Regions from separate parts of the Vibrio jasicida 090810c genome, predicted to be linked through region 2. Evidence: predicted binding sites of a transcription regulator. Region 2 holds the regulator's gene; each other region holds the start of a gene.
What was found. The regulator PurR, encoded in region 2, represses purine synthesis genes. The targets are predictions, from matches to a motif close to TNANGNAAACGTTTNCNTNA.
Positions count from the first base shown of each region.

Region 1: the regulator PurR is predicted to act here: its motif matches at 1,818-1,837, upstream of folD (bifunctional methylenetetrahydrofolate dehydrogenase/methenyltetrahydrofolate cyclohydrolase FolD).
Region 3: the regulator PurR is predicted to act here: its motif matches at 1,553-1,572, upstream of ihfA (integration host factor subunit alpha).
Region 4: the regulator PurR is predicted to act here: its motif matches at 1,877-1,896, upstream of purT (formate-dependent phosphoribosylglycinamide formyltransferase).

Region 1 covers NZ_CP025792.1:1,316,253-1,319,391, forward strand. The annotation lists gene C1S73_RS06115 (beta-ketoacyl-ACP synthase) at 1-880, shown strand, start outside; gene C1S73_RS06120 (hypothetical protein) at 920-1,513, opposite strand; tRNA gene C1S73_RS06125 (tRNA-Arg) at 1,627-1,703, opposite strand; gene folD (bifunctional methylenetetrahydrofolate dehydrogenase/methenyltetrahydrofolate cyclohydrolase FolD) at 1,908-2,768, shown strand.
Region 2 covers NZ_CP025792.1:1,124,106-1,127,244, forward strand. The annotation lists gene torD (molecular chaperone TorD) at 1-221, shown strand, start outside; gene purR (HTH-type transcriptional repressor PurR) at 664-1,668, shown strand; cyclic di-GMP riboswitch class I at 1,948-2,037, shown strand; gene C1S73_RS05300 (TfoX/Sxy family DNA transformation protein) at 2,154-2,744, shown strand; gene C1S73_RS05305 (TVP38/TMEM64 family protein) at 2,865-3,139, shown strand, end outside.
Region 3 covers NZ_CP025792.1:684,518-687,656, reverse strand. The annotation lists gene C1S73_RS03325 (metallophosphoesterase family protein) at 1-199, opposite strand, end outside; gene C1S73_RS03320 (AEC family transporter) at 287-1,165, opposite strand; gene ihfA (integration host factor subunit alpha) at 1,694-1,990, shown strand; gene C1S73_RS03310 (RelA/SpoT domain-containing protein) at 2,126-2,899, opposite strand.
Region 4 covers NZ_CP025792.1:681,190-684,328, reverse strand. The annotation lists gene C1S73_RS03305 (thiopurine S-methyltransferase) at 1-556, shown strand, start outside; gene purT (formate-dependent phosphoribosylglycinamide formyltransferase) at 636-1,811, opposite strand; gene cdd (cytidine deaminase) at 1,959-2,846, opposite strand; gene C1S73_RS03290 (LrgB family protein) at 3,115-3,139, opposite strand, start outside.

The sequences.
Region 1 (3,139 bases), 190 kb from region 2:
GATTGGTGCCTTTGGTGTCATGCTTAACGAAAAAACCACCAAAGCCATCACTGCAACCACCTACGTACAAATGATGCCGCACACGACTGCAGTTAACGTTGGGCTGTTCTTCGGCTTACGTGGTCGAGTGATTCCGACCAGCAGCGCCTGTACTTCTGGCAGTCAAGCGATTGGTTACGCCTACGAAGCTATCAAACACGGCTACCAAACCGTTATGGTTGCAGGTGGCGCTGAAGAGCTTTGTCCGACAGAATCGGCTGTCTTCGATACCCTTTTTGCGACCAGTCTAAAAAATGAAGAGCCGAAAAGCACACCGAGGCCTTATGACACTGACCGCGACGGCCTAGTGATCGGTGAAGGTGCGGGTACGTTGGTTTTAGAAGAATACGAACACGCCGTTGCACGTGGTGCGACAATCTATGCAGAGATTATCGGCTTTGCAAGTAACTGCGATGCGGCACACGTGACGCAACCTCAAATGGAAACCATGCAGATCTGTATGGAAATGGCGTTACAGAATGCAGGTATTCCTGCGGATAAAATCGATTATGTTTCCGCTCACGGAACGGCAACCGACCGAGGAGATATCGCAGAAAGTAACGCGACTGCCAATGCACTCGGTAAGGTGCCAATCAGTTCTTTAAAGAGCTACTTTGGCCATACTCTAGGCGCTTGCGGCGCTATCGAAGCCTGGTTAAGTCTTGAGATGATGCATACAGGTTGGTTTAGCCCGACCCTCAACTTGGATAATCTCGATCCACAATGTGGTGATCTCGATTACTTATCCGGTCAAGGCCGTGAACTAGAAGTGGAATACTTAATGAGTAACAACTTCGCGTTCGGTGGCATCAACACTTCGATCATTTTTAAGAAAATTTAACCCGTTAAAAAAGCGCTAGTAGAGACTAGCGCTTTTTTATTAGTATGCGACTGAGCGGTGCTTACAGCGATAAACGTCCGCAGATACCGACGTCGGATTCTGGCCGTCAGTTTCGATAACTTTGACTACGTGGTAGCGATTTCCGCCAGCCATGTAAACTTGGTTTGATAACTCATCAAATAGAGTACCTTGCTGTTGCTCTGCCACAACTTTATTACCAATCACCTTACATTCATTATTTTCGATTTCAGCAAACGAGATTGGTTGCACTTCATTAGCACCAGGTAACAACATAATCTTTGTCGCTTTTGCCACGCTCACACTCGGCGCTGATGGACAATTGAATAGTTCGGCAACCACACTAGAAGGACGACCACGACTGGTATCAAGAACCTTAGTAATATGGTAGCGGTTTCCACCAGAAGCATAGGTCTGGTTCTTCAGCATTCGGTCAACATTGTTAGGGTGTGCATCTTCAATGATGTAAGAGTCCACCATTTGACAGTCAAGGTTTTGAACCGCAACTTTTGTAATCGGGGAAATATTGGTAGCTTGAGGAAGAACGCGCACTTTGCGAGTAACGCAGCCACTTAAAAGAGAAAGCACAACGGCTGTAAGAATGATTTTTTTCATGATTCAAGAGCTAAAGAGAGAAAAGAACAAATATCTCTGAAATGAGTCATTTAGACATCACCAGAACGACAAAGCCCCGATAACTCGAGGAGTTATCGGGGCTTTTGAATAAATGGCACGCCCTATAGGATTCGAACCTATGACCACATCCTTAGAAGGGACGTGCTCTATCCAGCTGAGCTAAGGGCGCGCTACAGGGACAGGATTATACGAGTTCAAGCGCTTAAATCAACGGGTTTTCATAACATTCTGATCTGAATGCCTAAAAAAAGGGCACTAAAGCGATAAATGTTCAAAAACACCCCAAAGCAAACGTTTGCGTATGGATGTTAAATAGATTTTCTGCGACAATGCGCCGCAAATAATTTGCCTTCTCAATTTAAAAAGGAAAGTCATGACTGCTCAAAATATAGATGGAACTCTCATTTCCCAAACTGTTCGATCCGAAGTTGCAGCACGTGTGAAAGCTCGCGTTGAGGCTGGCCTTCGTGCTCCTGGTCTTGCAGTTGTTCTTGTTGGTGAAGATCCAGCTTCTCAAGTTTACGTTGGCAGCAAACGCCGTGCGTGTGAAGAAGTTGGCTTTGTCTCTAAGTCTTTTGACCTTCCTGCGACAACGTCGGAAGAAGAGTTGTTGGCACTTATCGATGAGTTGAACAACGACGCAGAAATCGACGGAATTCTTGTTCAGTTGCCACTTCCTGCTGGCATCGATGCAACGCACGTTCTTGAGCGTATTCACCCAGAGAAAGACGTGGATGGCTTCCACCCTTACAACGTTGGCCGTCTAGCACAGCGCATTCCTAAGCTTCGTTCTTGTACGCCAAAAGGCATTATTACGCTGCTTGACCGTTACAACATCGAACTACGCGGTAAGCATGCGGTTGTGGTTGGCGCATCAAACATTGTTGGTCGCCCAATGACACTTGAGCTGCTTCTTGCTGGTTGTACGACAACAACTTGTCACCGCTTTACCAAAGACCTAGAGGGTCACGTTCGTCAAGCTGACCTTGTTGTGGTTGCAGTTGGTAAACCAAACTTCATTCCTGGTGAGTGGATTAAGAAAGGCGCTGTTGTGGTCGATGTGGGCATCAACCGTCTTGAATCTGGCAAACTAGTCGGTGACGTGGAATACGATAAAGCACGTGAGAACGCGAGCTTCATTACTCCTGTACCGGGCGGTGTTGGCCCAATGACAGTAGCAAGCCTAATTGAGAACACAATGCTGGCTTGCGAACAGTTCCATACGAAGAAATAAAGAATTACGATACTGATAGGGCTCCGCAGGGGGCCCTTTTTGTTTGGAGTAATAACCCCCTCTAAGTCCCCCTTGAAAATGGGGAGGACTGGACTGAGTTCGCTTTTAGTTCGCTGACTTATTCAAACACCGAAACCGGATTTAGTTCAGAGCAACAACCCCCTCTAACTCCCCCTTAAAAATGGGGAGGACTGGACTGAGATCGCTATTCGTTCGCTAACTTATTCAAATGCAGCTACCAGATTTAGTTCGGAGTAATAATCCCCTCTAACTCCCCCTTGAAAATGGGGTGGACTGGACTGAGCTAGCTACTCGTTTGTTAACTTATTCAAATGCAGCTACCGGATTTAGTTCGGAGTAATAATCCCCTC
Region 2 (3,139 bases):
TAGGTAACATGATCATTCGTTCTAACGAATTAGAACAAGACAAACACATGGAAGAAGCGTTCGAGAAACAGAACGACTTAATCCAAAAGCATCTTATGTCTTGGTTGCCACAGTTTGCTGCGAAATGTAAGCAATTCGACGAATTTGGTTTCTATGTAAGCGTTGCGCAACTATTAATTGCATTTTGTAAACTGGACAGCACCTACCTTCTTGGTGAATAATTGCCGCCAATTTCAGGGAGCTCGCAAGCGGGCTCCCTATTTTATTCGTTAATTTTTAATCTAGCACATAGAAGCCCTTTCCATTTAGCAGTTAAAATGTGACCTCAATAGCGCAAAACACCTGCTGAAAATATTGCTAGTGTGCCCACATCAGTCTAAAATGTGAGCGCAAACGATTAAATACGACTTATATGTAAACCGCTGAAATATGGCGGTTTTTGTGTTTTATTAACAAGATTGCTGACCAATTCCTCACTTATATAAGTAAGGAACATGAGATTCAGCAACAAATGTTGCTACAAACCTTTTTATACCGATTTCGGAACAACCGCTGCCTAATTAATTGAACCTTAAACTTCAGATATGGTTCAATTCGCGCAACATACTAAGCGTAAGGTTGTATTCACTACGGTATTCAGTAGCTCGATACAGGACATCATTTATGGCCACTATAAAAGACGTTGCTCGCTTAGCCGGCGTTTCTACCACAACAGTTTCGCACGTAATCAACAAAACGCGTTTTGTTGCTGAAGCAACCCAAGAAAAAGTAATGAAAGCGGTTGATGAACTAAATTACGCGCCAAGTGCAGTTGCACGTAGCTTGAAGTGTAACTCAACTCGCACTATCGGTATGTTGGTAACGCAATCGACTAACCTTTTCTTCTCAGAAGTTATCGACGGCGTTGAGAGCTATTGTTACCGTCAAGGTTACACGCTGATCCTATGTAATACTGGCGGTATCTACGAAAAGCAACGTGACTACATTCGCATGCTAGCGGAGAAACGTGTAGATGGCATTTTAGTGATGTGTTCTGACTTAACGGAAGAGCTAAAAGAGATGCTTGACCGTCATTCAGATATCCCGAAAGTGGTGATGGACTGGGGTCCAGAGAGTTCGCAAGCTGACAAGATCATTGATAACTCTGAAGAAGGTGGCTACATCGCAACAAAATATCTGATCGACAATGGTCACACTGATATTGCTTGTTTGAGCGGTCACTTCGAAAAAGCCGCGTGCCAAGAACGCATTGCAGGTTACCGCCGCGCAATGGCAGAAGCAAACTTAGCAGTAAATGAAGATTGGGTACTTGAAGGTAACTTTGAGTGTGATACTGCCGTACTTGCTGCTGACAACATCACAGCAATGGACAAACGCCCGACTGCCGTTTTCTGTTTTAACGATACCATGGCGCTTGGTTTGATGAGTCGCTTGCAGCAAAACGGCATCAAAGTACCAGAAGATATCTCTGTCATTGGTTACGACAACATCGAGCTAGCAGAGTACTTCTCGCCACCGCTAACGACTATCCACCAGCCAAAACGTCGTGTTGGTAAGAATGCGTTTGAAATTTTGCTAGAACGCATCAAAGACAAAGAACATGAAAAACGCATTTTCGAAATGCAGCCAGAAATTGTTGTTCGCAACACAGTTAAGAAACTGAACTAAGCGGCATCGAAGTTTTATAAAGCGCTCGTAAGGGCGCTTTTTTATTGCCTAAAAATAACATTCCAAAAACATTTCAGAATATAAATACCTCCCCTCATTTAGATAAGTTGCTGTTTTAATTGGGCGTAGTCCATTTCCTACATCAACCTTTTGTATGACAAGGGACCGTTCCCAAATATGAAACCAAACACATCAAAAAATCACTATTAACTGAACCAAGATCACACTTTCATGTTTGAAACGTGATGTTAATTCAATATACGAAGTATTCTCAAAGTGTCACGCACAGGGCAAACCATTCGAAAGGGTGGGACGCAAAGCCTCCGGCCTGAACCATCTTATTAGATGGAAGGTAGCGGGGTTACCGATGGCAAATATGCATTAAGTGAGTTTACCCTTTAATGACATTGTGTCTGCATGCATTTGCTAATCTCTCGGACCTGATTTTTGGTGGCGTAATATTAATTACACCGAGATAACACATCATGGATAAACCGATACTCAAAGACTCAATGAAGCTGTTTGAGGCACTTGGTACTATCAAGTCGCGCTCAATGTTTGGTGGCTTCGGGCTTTTCGCCGATGAAACGATGTTCGCACTAGTTGTAAACAATCAACTTCATATTCGAGCAGACCAACAAACTTCATCTGACTTCGAGACTCAAGGACTAAAACCGTACGTCTACAAGAAACGTGGTTTCCCAGTGGTCACGAAATACTATGCTATTTCTGATGATCTATGGGATTCAACGGATCGCTTGATTGATGTTGCAAAGCAATCTCTTGAGACTGCTAAGCAAGAAAAAAAACAGCAAGCGAGCACCAAGCCTAATCGATTGAAAGACCTTCCAAATCTACGCCTAGCAACTGAACGTATGTTGAAGAAAGCAGGCATCGACTCTGTCGAGCAATTAGAAGAAGAAGGTGCCTTAAGCGCATACAAAGCAATCCAAGATACGCATGCCTCTACGGTAAGCCTTGAGTTGTTGTGGGCGTTAGAAGGTGCAATCAACGGCACCCATTGGAGCGTCGTCCCTCAGTCTCGCCGAGAAGAACTGATGAGCGCATTGTCTTAACGCGCACTATCAGCATGACATTGAGTAAAAACCGCAGTTTTCATACTGCGGTTTTTTTTTTGAAATTTTTTCTTCTCTTATTCTGTCTTATTATTTAAGAAGCCAAATGGAGTAATTACGATGAATAAGAAACTGATTTTAGGACTGATCCTGCTCGCAACCATCCTCTTTTTAGGAGTGAATTTTGGCCAGTATCTCACCTTAGAAAATGCCAAAGCACAACAAGCAGCACTAAATACGTTCATTGACCAAAACTTTGTGTTTGCTGCGGCGACCTACTTCTTGGCTTACATCGCAATCACCGCTTTCTCTATTCCAGGAGCCGCCGTTGTTACCCTGCTCGGCGCCGCCCTATTTGGTTTTTGGACCAGTTTATTATTGGTGTCTTTTGCTAG
Region 3 (3,139 bases), 440 kb from region 2:
GTTTGTTTTGGATATGTTTATTTAAGAACGCAAGCAAAGCTTGATAGTCGCTAGCCCTAGGGTTGCAGCATAGGTCTCCTGTCAGTAGGAGAGTGTCGCAGGTGTTTTCATTTTGAGCCGTATTAAGGGCTTTGCGAAGGCGGTTAAAGCTGGATTCATCGCTTAAGTGGCAATCACTAATTTGGATAACGGTACGCACGATTATGAAATAGCCTGACATTCTATTGAGTTATTTAGTGCAGTGTAACATTGTTAATCGCTGTGTGGTCCGCGAGCTTTGATGCCTTTATGTCAATGAAAGCGTAAACATTAACAGTAATGGTAGCGTGAGAATGCTAAAGAAGTTACCAAATAGCACCATAGAGGCGACGGTCATCGGCTCTATGTTCAATCGTTCAGCAAAAAGATAATTCATCACTGCTGGTGGCAACATTGTAAATAGCACCATCATTTGCAATTGCATGGTTGGAAGTGGGATAAGCCAATAAATTACCGCAAACGCGACCGCACCAGTTAACAACGACTGCACTGTACAAAGCAACCCTACTCTCAAACCACCAAGTCTTAAGTTACACATCTGAGCACCCAGAGAAAGCAGCATGACAGGGACAGCGGCTTGTCCAAGTAAAGCGGTCGCTTCGTAAAATGGTGGCCAAACGTTGAATCCAGAAAGGTTGATAATGAGTGCTAAAGAAGCAGAGATAAAAATAGGCATTTTAAACATTTGCTTCAATGGGTTGCCACTACTTAGAAGCATCACGCCCAAACTGATATGTAAACAGGCAGAAACCACAAACAACAATACTGCAGAAGGGAGAGCTAGCTCTCCAAAAGTATAGGTGAACAACGGAATTGCAAGGTTTCCGCTATTTCTAAACATATGTGGTGGTGCCCACGCTTTGAAAGAGAGTCCTGTTAACTTGGCTATGGGTAGCATGAGTAATCCAGGGACGATAACAGCAATAATTGCGGCCAGTAGGAGGGGGGCTTGCCCAATATCAAGAGGCATGCTGACCAAAGACGAAAAGACCAATGCAGGAGTAAACACATCCATGTTGATGCGATTGATCGGCCGAAAATCTGGTTTGATATAACGTCCGACTAAATAACCCGCACAAGCTAAAGCAAAAACAGGGAACAGAATACTGATGACTTGGTGAAACATTGGGCGCTCTGAACGGGAGTTATTTATTTGCAAACAGTACCAACGTTTCTCTATGTCGTCATTGTTATCTCATCAGAATATTGGCACCGTTCAAGCTTTCTTTTTATGGAAAAATCAGCAGTATCTGCATTAAAAGTAACTTGAATGGTACTGGTCAGATCTATATTGCTCATCACTCAAACCACTGAAAAATTGGAAAGTTTTTTGTCAATTGTTTGTAAATTGACCAGTATCTGACATTTTTGTTAAATAGTGATTAATGTTGTTTTTTGTTTTCAAACTAGTAATTTGAACTGGATATTTTTCCTTGAAAAGAGAGAATTAAAGTAAAATCTCGAAATATTGGTGGGTAAAGTAGCTTCCTCTTCCAGTGAACGATATATTAGCAAAGAAAAAAGTTGGCGAAAATCATAAGCTTGGCATACACTTCCTGATGTAACCCCGATATGTTGTTGAATTGGTAGGGTAAAACTGCTCTGGCGCTACACATAAGGTAGCATTGTTTAACATAGCTTTGAGGAAAGTTTTATGGCGCTCACAAAAGCCGAACTTGCAGAAAACCTGTTTGATAAATTGGGATTTAGTAAACGGGACGCCAAGGAAACGGTGGAAGTGTTCTTTGAAGAGATTCGTAAGGCACTGGAAAGTGGCGAACAGGTAAAACTGTCAGGTTTTGGTAACTTCGATCTTCGTGATAAGAACGAACGACCTGGTCGTAACCCGAAAACTGGTGAAGATATTCCAATTACTGCTCGACGTGTCGTTACGTTCCGCCCGGGTCAGAAGTTGAAAGCTCGCGTAGAGAACTTAAAGGCAGACCAGTAAGCCATGTAACATGGATTGAGACCACGCTTTGTCGTGGTCTTTTTGTCTGTAGGTTTCGGTATTTACTAAAGAACAAATAAAAAACCACCGCAATTTCGGTGGTTTTTTAGTATTAAGTACATCAGTTTATGTCAATTATGCCGCTTCTAAGTGTGTCGTTAGGTATGGATGCCATGCCTCTTGATACAAGTTTTTAGATTGCGTACGCATGTTTCTAATTGATGCCATTTCTAAGTCATTCAAATGGCGATCCTCCACTAGAGCTTGACGCTCTAATTTCTGAATTTGTTCATATAAGTCGTGTTCTGGACCGTTTTTTACATCCGCAATAGCTTTTAAATGCAGCTGTACTTCGGCAACGAGGTTGGTCTTAGGCAAACGAACTAAGAGGTTTAGGTCTCGATAACCGGAAGCTGTTGGTTTTTTAAAGCGGTTTTTCACTTTAACTATCGTTGTTTCACGCTCTAACGCTTCGTATACCGAAACCAAGCTTGCTACATCGTCAGCAACAATGGTTGCACGTGCTAAGTCAGTGATTCGGTTTACTTGACCGTCCAATTCGTGAACAATTTTCTCTTCGGCACGGTGCTGAGATTTAACGCCAGCAAAGTAAGGCTGAGCATCAGTAAGAAGGGCAGTACTTTTACAGATAGTCTCTAGCTCGAACTGCGCTTGGTGAGCTTTGCTGTAAAGTACGTCGAAATCTGAATAAGGCTGAGTTGGTTTGGAGTCGATTGACTGAATACCATACAAACCACTAAGGCTATGTTTGAACAATTTTGAACAAACTTCGTTTTGACTAGCTGAACGATCTTGTTCGTTATTTGTGACATTTGGAAGTGCGGCGAACGCCGGCGCACGGCTTAGTACTAGAAGCATCAATGCTGTAGTACGTAGAAATAAGCTCATTCACTCTCCTTAACTTGCTTGCACTTAGAAAATGGGTAACGAAAAGGTCACTAAGATTCGCAAATCAGGTACTACCTATTTAATGGGGGCTCTGTGAAAGATTCCAAGGCTGAGTTTTAACCTAATAGTAGAATCGTGTTCCAGATCACCATTTCGCTTGCCTTTATTCTGACAACCAGAAAAAGGAAGGGTTCATTCTTGAACGATAGCTATTCTACCAATGCTGTATTAACCAAAGAT
Region 4 (3,139 bases), 440 kb from region 2:
ACGCACCAACCCAAAACGTGAAGACATAGTGTTGGCTCCTCTGTGTGGTAAGTCTGAAGACCTAATTTGGCTTGCGACGAAACATGACGAGGTTCAAGGTGTTGAGCTAAGCCAAATTGCGGTAAGAGCATTTTTTGCTGAGCATTTCTATACCCCGACCGTTACGTCGATTAACGGCATGCATGAGCTGTATCAGTTCGACGAGCTGTCCATTTATACAGGTGACTTTTTTACTGCGCCAGTTTCTAAAGCCGATATCATTTATGATCGTGCAGCCTTGGTTGCATTGCCTCAAGAGATGCGAGAAGAATACGTAGTTCGTCTTAAGCAACTGTTGAACCCTGGCGGACGTATTTTACTTGTGACTCTTAACTACCCACAGGATGAGATGTCAGGACCTCCATTTAGCGTGCCAGTCGAAGAGATTGAACAGTTGTTTACGGGTTATAAGGTAACTTGTTTAAATGTCGACCAAGCCGACGAAAACCATCCGAAAATTGCGAAGAAAGGTCTAAGTCGCTTCTCTGAAGAAGTGTACTTAATAGAGAGCGAATAAAGGGCTTTCGAACCCACAGAAAGAAAAAGCGCAGCCAAATTGAGCTGCGCTTTTGTACATATTGAGCTGATTAACGAAATCAGTAAACGATCTGTACTTTAGATGCGCTGTTCACTGCATCTTCAATCGAATCTTCAATCGTTTTACGGCGAGTTAAAACGACACCTAAGCGACGGCGACCGTCGATTTCTGGCTTACCAAACAAGCGAACTTGTGTTTGTGGTTGAGCCAGCGCTTTTGCAATATTATCAAAGCGGATATCGGTGGAGGTGCCTTGCCCAAGAATGACTGCTGATGCTGAAGGACCATACTGAACGATGCTGTTAATCGGCATACCAGTAAACGCGCGAACATGAAGTGCAAATTCAGACATTTCTTGAGAAATCATGGTTACCATGCCAGTGTCGTGTGGGCGAGGGGAAACTTCATTAAAAATAACCTTATCGCCTTTAACAAATAGCTCTACACCAAAGATGCCGTAGCCACCTAGTGCATTAACGACTTTCTCTGCTGTGTATTCAGCCGCTTTGATGGCGTTGTCTGACATTGCTTGTGGCTGCCATGATTCACGGTAATCACCATCTTCTTGGCGATGCCCGATCGGAGCACAGAAATGCACTCCGTCAGCTGCGCGCACGGTTAACAGTGTGATTTCATAATCGAAGTCAATAAAACCTTCAACAATCACACGTCCAGCACCTGTACGCCCACCTTCTTGTGCATAATCCCACGCGGTTTGAACATCTTCTTCTGATTTGATAACGCTTTGACCTTTACCTGAAGAGCTCATCACTGGCTTCACAACACATGGGATACCAACATGTTCTACTGCCGCTTTAAAGTCCTCAAAGCTATCAGCAAACTGATAAGGGGAAGTGTTTAGCGCCAACTCTTCAGCAGCAAGACGGCGAATGCCTTCACGGTTCATTGTTAACTTAGTTGCTTTCGCTGTAGGAACAACATTCAAGCCTTTTTCTTCTAATTCGACTAATTTGTCGGTCGCGATAGCTTCAATTTCAGGAACCACGTAAGCAGGTTGCTCTTTGTTGATGATCTCTTCCAGTGCCTGACCATCAAGCATGTCGATGACGTAGCTACGATGCGCCACTTGCATCGCTGGAGCATCGGCATAACGGTCGCATGCGATTACTTCCAAACCAAGACGTTGACATTCAATTGCCACTTCTTTACCAAGCTCGCCAGAGCCCAAAAGTAATACACGGGTAGCATGAGTGCTAGTAGCAGTACCGAACATAGTGTTCCCTTACAAAATAAAGTGATGAAACAGAAATTGCAGAGGATCATACTGATTTTTACGGATGAAGCAAACGTTTGCGCATGGTTTTTGATAATAAAAAAGGCCCTACTTCAAGTAGAGCCTATCTCTTAAGCATCGTATGAATTAAACGTTCACAAAACTCACTGGAATATCAGGATTTAGTGCTTCTAGCGTTGATTGAGTATCAGCTAGGTGACTGATCTTGCCTTGTGAGTTTTCAACTAAGGCTGCTGCTTTGATGTCTTCAAACTGCTCACCCGACATCAAGATCTGAATCAGAGCAACTTGAAGTGGAGGAAGGCTAGGGTTGAACGCTGCATTCTCTGCATACGCGCCTTGGAATACGCGACCGCTGTTCATCTCAAGCGCAATACCGCTTAAGTTGTTAGTGTATGGCGCGTGGCTGATGTTCATCGCATTGACGGCTTTTTGGATTAAAGCATCGTCTTCATCACAAACAAACTCGTGCTTCACCTCAGCCATAAGACCTGACTCAATGCCTAGATCCGCTGGACCAAACGCTTCAGGAAGGTAGTGATGAAGTGACTTTTCTTCACGTTCTGGTAATTGGATCTTCAGTTCTTTCGCGGTGCTTAGTTCATTCATGAACTGACGGCAGTGACCACAAGGGCTGTAGTTGATGGTAATGTCTTTTACGCCATGTTCGCCTTTCATCCAAGCGTGGCTAATCGCGCACTGCTCAGCATGAACGGTTTGACCCAGTTGAACGCCGAAAAACTCCATGTTCGCGCCAAAATAAAGACGACCTGTTAGGCCGCGAACAATCGCACCTACATAAAACTCAGAAATCGGAGCGTAAGAAAACGCTGCGGCAAAAGGAAGTAGAGCAACACGAAGCTCTTTGTCTGAAAGGTTGGTAGCGTTCAGCAGCTCATCAAACTGTTGCTCAGAAATAGTGGCATCAAAATCGTCAGCGAGAACGATAGGAGCAAGATGTGTTGAAAGTGCTTCAGGAGCGCTTGCTAGCGCCTGTTCAATGCGACTTTTCATGTCGAATCCTTGTTATTGCATGGACAGTTATTCTATGCGAAAGATGGAAATGTTCTGTGCTTTAGATCACGTTAATGTCTGTAATGATAATTTACGTTACATAGTTAGAGTGAGCTCACACATGTATTCGATTGCACAGAGGCTTAACGTTATCTCTATCCCATAAATAACTATATCAACTCAGATTCATACTGCGAATTTTTTGGAAAGGAGTTAAAGCCTGCTCAGTCTATTTACGTCAAGAAAGAGCAGGCTTTGGCATTTATCTTTATTGGTATAACCAAACGGCTAAA